Regions from separate parts of the Erythrobacter sp. GH1-10 genome, predicted to be linked through region 3. Evidence: predicted binding sites of a transcription regulator. Region 3 holds the regulator's gene; each other region holds the start of a gene.
The links. Region 3 encodes LexA, which represses DNA repair genes until DNA is damaged. Its sites were predicted from a motif close to GTTCCNCNCTTGTTCT; they were not measured.

Region 1 (2,265 bases), 1.7 Mb from region 3:
ATCGACCGTGTCGCGAACGAAATTGCCGACCACGCCGCGAGCGTGAAGGCTCGGGCCTAGTCGCTAACCCTCCAGCGCGGTGAGCGAGCGCGCGAGGTTGGCACGCGCCTGTCGCTCGAACCGCTCCTGCCCCCATGGGGTGAAATAGAGCCGCTCGCGCTGGGCGAAGTGGCGCAGCACCTTTGCGCGTCCGGTTCGGAACGCATCGTCTGCAACGTGGGCGTACTCGCGCCGGATCTGCTCCTCGTAGATGTCGAAACGACCGGGCGGCGCGCCGAGGATGCCGAGGTCCATGTCGAGGAAGTGCGCGCAATCCTCCAGCGCAATGCCGGTGAGATCGCCGGGCAGCTGGTGCCCTGCGGTCGCTTCGATCATGCGCCGCGCGAGGGCGAGGCTTTCGGGCGACAGCGGCGGGTCGGTGGCCACCAGCAGAGCGGCGCTGCGGCGCTCGTTATCCTTAGCACGCGGATCGTAGATCGCATCGTGGAACAGGATCGCAAAGAGAACCGCACTCCGATCATGGATTCGATCCCCTGCGGCCTCGCAATGGCCGAGCAGCGCTTCGACATGCGACCAGTCGTGATAGTGGCGCTGCGGTTCGGCATGCCGGCGCCGGAGATCGTCGAGGATCGCCGGAGGGACGGCGTCGAGCATGCGGGCTCGCCAAGCGGAAGACATGGCCGTGCCGGTCGCGGGGTCGGCATTTGGGGGACAGGTCATCGAAGGCTCTCCCTGTGCCGCCCGGTGGTGCACGAACTTGCCTGCCCGGGCAACAAAGATGCGAGCCGAGGGCAGAATGATTCACGCGTTGATTCGGATGATTCAATCACCACATTTTTCTTCACAGATTCATTTTGGGGCTTGCGCGGTGGCCGACTCAAGCTTTCTCCACGCGTCGCTGCACTGCAACATGGATTTTCGCGCGGTCGTCGCAATCGATCATGGTTAATCACCCGTTGACGCGGAATCGCTGCTGATTCATTATCTAGTGGTTCGGTTCGCATCGGACCCCCAAGCTTTGGTGAATCCGTTCGCTCCCTGCGGGGCGCGGCTAGGGAAGGATTCGCTTCGGAGAAGGGGTTTGCGGATCGATTCGAAGCCGTCGGCGGATAAGCCTGTGGGCCACCCTGTGGCCATTATGTGGGCAACCCTGTCGACGGATCGGTAAAGAACAGAATTGGAACATCGCAGGCCAAAAGTGGTATGACGCGGTGCTCCGATTCGGGGGACACGAACGGGGCAGTAATGGAATTCAAATCAAGCGATGGCGTGCCGGTGGAAAATACAGGCGATATGATGACCGATGCCGATACCGGCGCGGCCCCCGGCACTGAGAAGTCCGGCGCAAAAGAAAAGAAGAAAGCCGTGAGCATGGACAAGAGCGACAAGGGCAGCGAAGAGCTGATCGCCGAAAAGGCCGGCGAAGCGCTGGCCAATGCCGCCAAGAGCGCGGCGCAGAAGGACGACAGCAAGAAGGTCAACGACCGCCGGTTCGATATCACGATCGACGAATCGCGCGACGCCAACCTGACCGAATTCGGCAAGGAAACGCTGACCGACCGCTATCTGCTGCCCGGTGAAAAGTACCAGGATCTGTTTGCGCGCGTCGCCGATGCTTATGCCGACGACCAGGAGCACGCGCAGCGGCTCTACGATTACATTTCGAACCTGTGGTTCATGCCCGCGACCCCGGTGCTGTCGAACGGCGGCACCAATCGCGGCCTGCCGATTTCATGCTATCTCAACTCGGTGTCCGACAGCCTCGACGGCATCGTCGGCACCTGGAACGAGAACGTGTGGCTCGCCTCCAAGGGCGGCGGGATCGGTACCTATTGGGGCAATGTCCGCGGTATCGGCGAGCCGGTCGGCCTCAACGGCAAGACCAGCGGCATCATTCCGTTCGTCCGCGTCATGGATTCGCTCACTCTCGCGATTTCGCAAGGGTCGCTGCGGCGCGGCTCGGCAGCATGCTATCTCGACGTCTCGCACCCGGAAATCGAGGAATTCCTCGAAATCCGCAAACCCAGCGGAGACTTCAACCGCAAGGCGCTGAACCTCCACCACGGCGTGCTGCTGACCGACGAGTTCATGGAAGCGGTGCGCGACGGCGCCGAGTTCGAGCTCAAATCACCCAAGACCGGCGAAGTGCGCGCCACCGTCGATGCGCGCTCGCTGTTCCAGAAACTGGTCGAAACCCGCCTCGCCACCGGCGAGCCCTACATCGTGTTCAACGACACGGTGAACCGCATGATGCCCAAGCATCAC
Region 2 (2,265 bases), 240 kb from region 3:
CCAGCGCTGCGACCACAGCGCAAGTTTCTCCAGCGCGTCGAGATCGCCCGCCGGGTCCGCCGGTGCGGTCTGGATCGCGGGGCACAGCGTGCGCGCATCGGCGAGCATCATCCCTGCCCGCGCGCCCGCTGCGTGCCCGGCGTGGTTCACCGCATCGATCCGCGGCCCGTGCGCGGTTTCGGTGATCAGCGCGGTCGGGAGCGCATCCGGCCCTTCGCCTGCTTCACATCCGTGCGACAGCCGCCAGCGATCGACCGACAGTCGGGCGAACCAGATCGCCAATATCCTGCGTGTTGGAAGCGGTCGGACCGTGGCGGCGGGCGCGTAAACGTCCGTCGTCATTGCTCAATATCCATTTTCCGGGAGCGTGGCTGCGCGCGCGGAAGAGTTCGGCTGCCCATTGCGGCACGCCGGGAGCAGCGGCATCCCAACGGGCCGGTGCGGAATGGGCAGGCGCCGCTCGCCAGCGCATCCGGGCCGAGGACAGTTCGGGCGCGGCATCGAGCCGCACCAGCCACAGCGCCACGCCATGCTTCTCCGCCGCGAGGCTGAGACGGCGCGAGGCGGTGAAGGAGAGCGCGCGGGGATTGCCGGTGATCTCCCCGATCACGCAGGCAAGATCGCGGCACTTGAGCCCCTCCTCGAGCGCGAACAGCGCATCCTCGGGGGTCTTCGTCTCGACATGGATCAGGCGGTCGCGCAGTTCCCTCGGCAGGCCATGGCGGTACGGGCGACCGCCGCGCTGCACCGCGCGGGCATCCTGCACCCACAGCACCTGTCTGCGGTCATGCTCCTCTGCAAGCGGATTATCCCCCTCGCCCGCCACCCGCAGCGCGTCCTGCGCCAGCGCCAGCGCCAGCCCCGCCCCGCTCGCATCGGAGGTACTGGCGAAAATCTCGCTATGCAGCGGCTGCCCGGCAAGCCCCGGCCGCCAGCGCCCCTCGCGCGCTTTCGACAGCGCCGCGATGTCGGCGGCGGACAACCGCGCGGCAACAGGGAGAGGAGCAAGCGCTTTCGCGCCGGAAGGGGAAACGGAACTCTGCATAGGAACGACTCGTCGTAAACGACTCACGTGTTCCTATTTTGTTCCACACTTGCGGGGCGATTGCAACGGTGTGATCACCCGCCGCAACCGCCCCGGAAATGCTTACTCGGCGCCGACGATGCTCGGAAAGATGCCGACGATCAGAATCGCGGTGAGCGCAACCGGACACAGCCAGCGCACCAGGAATACCCAGAACTGGTGCATCCCGCCCGAAAGGCCGTTCTCGTTATCGATCAGCTGGCGGCTCGCCACCCAACCGACGAAGATCGAAACCAGCAAGGCGCCAATCGGCATGAACAGCTTGGCCGTCACGCTATCGAGCGCCGAGAATACGCCCTCGCCTTCGAACAGCGGAATGAACCCGAGCGGATGGAAGCTCGAAAGCGAGTTGAACGAATAGGCGGAAAGCACGCCGAGCACCGCCGCCAGGGCGGCAATCGCAAGCGCAGTCGGCGCGCGGGCAAAGCCGAATCTGTCGATTGCCCAGGCGGTCGGAACCTCCATCAGCGAAATCGAGCTGGTCAGCGCGGCAAAACCCACCATGATGAAGAATGCGAGCCCGATCACCGTGCCGAACGGCATCGACTGGAACGCGTGCGGCAGGACGTCGAACATCAGGCCAAGCCCGCCGTCCGACGAAAGGCCGGCCGCCAGAACGATCGGGAAAATGCAAAGACCCGCAATCAGCGCCACCGACGTATCGGCAAAAGCGATCGTTGCCGATGTCTTGGCGAGGTTCACGTCGCGGCTGACATAGGAGCCGTAGGTCATCATCCCCGCAACGCCCAGCGACAGCGAGAAGAACGCCTGACCGACCGCCGCGAGCATGACTTCGCCCGTCAACTTCGAAAAATCGAAGACGAAAAGATAGGCGATCGTTTCCGCAAACGCACCCTCGAACGCACCGTAGATGGTGATCCCGAGCAGGAGCAGGAAGAACGCAGGCATGAGCCAAACGGAGGCTTTTTCGATCCCTCCCGAGACGCCGCGCGCGACAAAGGCAACGGTGATCGCGATGAACAGCAGGTCAAGGACGCTCATCGTAAAGCCTTGCTCAAGGAGCGCAGGGAACAGGTTCTTGATATTTTCCTCTGTCATGCCGGTCAGGGCGCCCCCGGTCACACCGGAAACGAACAGATCCTCGACGAACAGCCAGATGTAAGAGAGCACCCAGCCACCGATCACGCAGTAGAAAGCGAGGATCATGAAGGCGGAAAGCA
Region 3 (2,265 bases):
GCGACGATTGCGCTATTTGTCTCGGGCGGACTATGGCTCGGGTTGTGGAGCGGGAAGGCGAGGGCTTTGGGCCTGCTCCCCGCTGCAGTCGGAGCCATGATGCTGGCGATGACGCCGATCCCCGACGTGCTCGTTGGGCGCGAAGGGCGCCATGTCGGGATCACCGTCGAGGATGCGAATGGTGAGGCACGCCTCCTGTCACTGCGCGACAGCCGCTCGTCCTATTCGCGAGATAACCTGCTCGAACTCGCGGGCGTTACCAGCGAACCAATACCGCTTGAAGACTGGCCGGAGGCACGATGCTCCCGCGAATTCTGCCAGCTCACGATCGAGCGTGGTGGCCGGGATTGGGTGCTGCTGATGGCGCGCAACCGCGACCTCGTAGAAGAACGCGCTCTGGCGGCTGCTTGCGAACGATCGGATATCGTAGTGGCCGACCGCTTCCTGCCGCGATCGTGTTCACCGCGCTGGCTCAAAGCCGACCGGCGGTTGCTGGAACGCACCGGGGGATTGGCGATAGACCTCGAAGGCAGCCGCATCACGAGTGTGGCCGAACGGCAGGGCGAACACGGTTGGTGGCGCGGGGAGGGGGACTGATCCGCACCCCGCGCTTCATTTCAATCAGTGGTAGCGACGCAGAAGGCCGGCAAGTTTGCCCTGAACCTGCACTTCTCCCGGGCGGTAGACTTGCGGGTCGTAGGATGCATTGGCCGGATCGAGCCGGACCATGCCGCCTTCCTTGTGGAGATATTTGAGCGTCGCTTCCTCGCCGTTAACCAATGCAACTACGATCTCGCCGTCGCGCGCAGTGTCAGTGCGACGTACCAGAGCGAAGTCGCCATCGAAGATCCCGGCCTCGATCATGGAGTCACCCGACACCTCAAGCGCATAATGCTCGCCCGGGCCCAGCAGCGCGGCGGGTACAGGGAGCGAGGTCTGGCCTTCGAGTGCCTCGATCGGAGCGCCTGCGGCGATTCGACCGTGCAACGGAATCTCGATCACGTCGTTGGCCGGTTCGGGCGCATTCTTCAGCACTGCGGATCCCGAAGCCACCGCATCGTTCGCGGCCTGTGTCGCACGCGGGGTAGGGGTCGCATCTTCGGGCTGGCGAATAACCTCGAGTGCTCTGGCGCGATTCGGCAGCCTGCGGATGAAGCCGCGTTCCTCGAGTGCGGAAATCAGCCGGTGGACGCCCGATTTACTCTTGAGATCGAGCGCTTCCTTCATTTCCTCGAAACTGGGGGAAATGCCGGTCTCGTCCAGACGCTTCTGGATGAAACGGATCAATTCGTGCTGCTTTGCGGTCAGCATGGGTCACTCCCTAAGGCGCACCGCTTACCGGCGACAGCCGTGTCGCCGCGGTGCTGAAAAGGCGCATCCCTAGAGGCACCTCCTTAGGTGCATTCCGGACACTGGCCGCCCACCGAAATGGTGAACGAATGCGGAACGAATAGGCAACCTTTGGATTCGTGTCAAGCGCGCTACAAACCCGAACCCCGCAGGATTCAGCCATTGTGGAGGTTGTACACCTGCACAGGGCTCCCGGTAGCGATCGCAGGGCTACCGGCAGGCCGATCAATCAGGCAATTCGCCGCCGCCAATGCGCGCAGGGCGCTCGAATCCTGAGAGGCCGCGAGACGCGCGCTGGTTCCATCCTGTATTCCGCGAAGGAATTCGTGACGGGAGCCTGTTGCCGGGAGGTCTTCGGCCGCAGAAACGCGAACGCTCTTCGGCAGAGGATCTGGATCGCCCATCGCAGCCCGGACGAGGGGAAGAGCGAAGAGAAAAGCGGTGACGAAACTCGATACCGGGTTGCCGGGGAGGCCGAGGATTACTTGATTTCCGCGCGTTGCCACCATCAGCGGCTTGCCCGGCTTGATCGCGACCTTCCAAAAATCGATGCCGGCACCCCAGCGCGCGAGAGCCTCCTGCACGAGGTCGTGGTCACCCACCGAAGCGCCGCCCGAAGTGATGAGGATATCGCAGCTGTCGGCCTTGGCGAGCGCCTGTGCCAGCGCTTCGTGGTTGTCGAGCACGGGACCCAATCGGCTGACCTCGCCGACATGCGAGCGCAGCATGGCAGCGATCATCGGGCCGTTACTGGCGGGTATCTGGTCGGGGCCGCATTGCTCGGGGTCGAGAGCCAGTTCGTCACCACTGTCGAGTATCGCCACCCGAGGGGTGCGCCAAACCGGCACCGATCCGAACCCTGCCGACAGCGCCAGCGCGACGGGGCCCGGCCCCATGGCCGAGCCTTGCGTCAGC

Region 1: the regulator LexA is predicted to act here: its motif matches at 1,169-1,184, upstream of ACI5KX_RS00385 (ribonucleoside-diphosphate reductase subunit alpha).
Region 2: the regulator LexA is predicted to act here: its motif matches at 1,075-1,090, upstream of ACI5KX_RS09850 (recA-like protein).

What each region holds. Positions count from the first base shown of each region.
Region 1 is NZ_JBJFLP010000001.1:68,833-71,097, reverse strand. It holds gene ACI5KX_RS00395 (alpha/beta fold hydrolase) at 1-60, shown strand, start outside; gene ACI5KX_RS00390 (hypothetical protein) at 64-720, opposite strand; gene ACI5KX_RS00385 (ribonucleoside-diphosphate reductase subunit alpha) at 1,246-2,265, shown strand, end outside.
Region 2 is NZ_JBJFLP010000001.1:1,984,633-1,986,897, forward strand. It holds gene ACI5KX_RS09845 (DUF6504 family protein) at 1-342, opposite strand, end outside; gene ACI5KX_RS09850 (recA-like protein) at 224-982, opposite strand; gene ACI5KX_RS09855 (sodium-dependent transporter) at 1,148-2,265, opposite strand, start outside.
Region 3 is NZ_JBJFLP010000001.1:1,739,865-1,742,129, forward strand. It holds gene ACI5KX_RS08575 (ComEC/Rec2 family competence protein) at 1-597, shown strand, start outside; gene lexA (transcriptional repressor LexA) at 622-1,311, opposite strand; gene ACI5KX_RS08585 (molybdopterin molybdotransferase MoeA) at 1,506-2,265, opposite strand, start outside.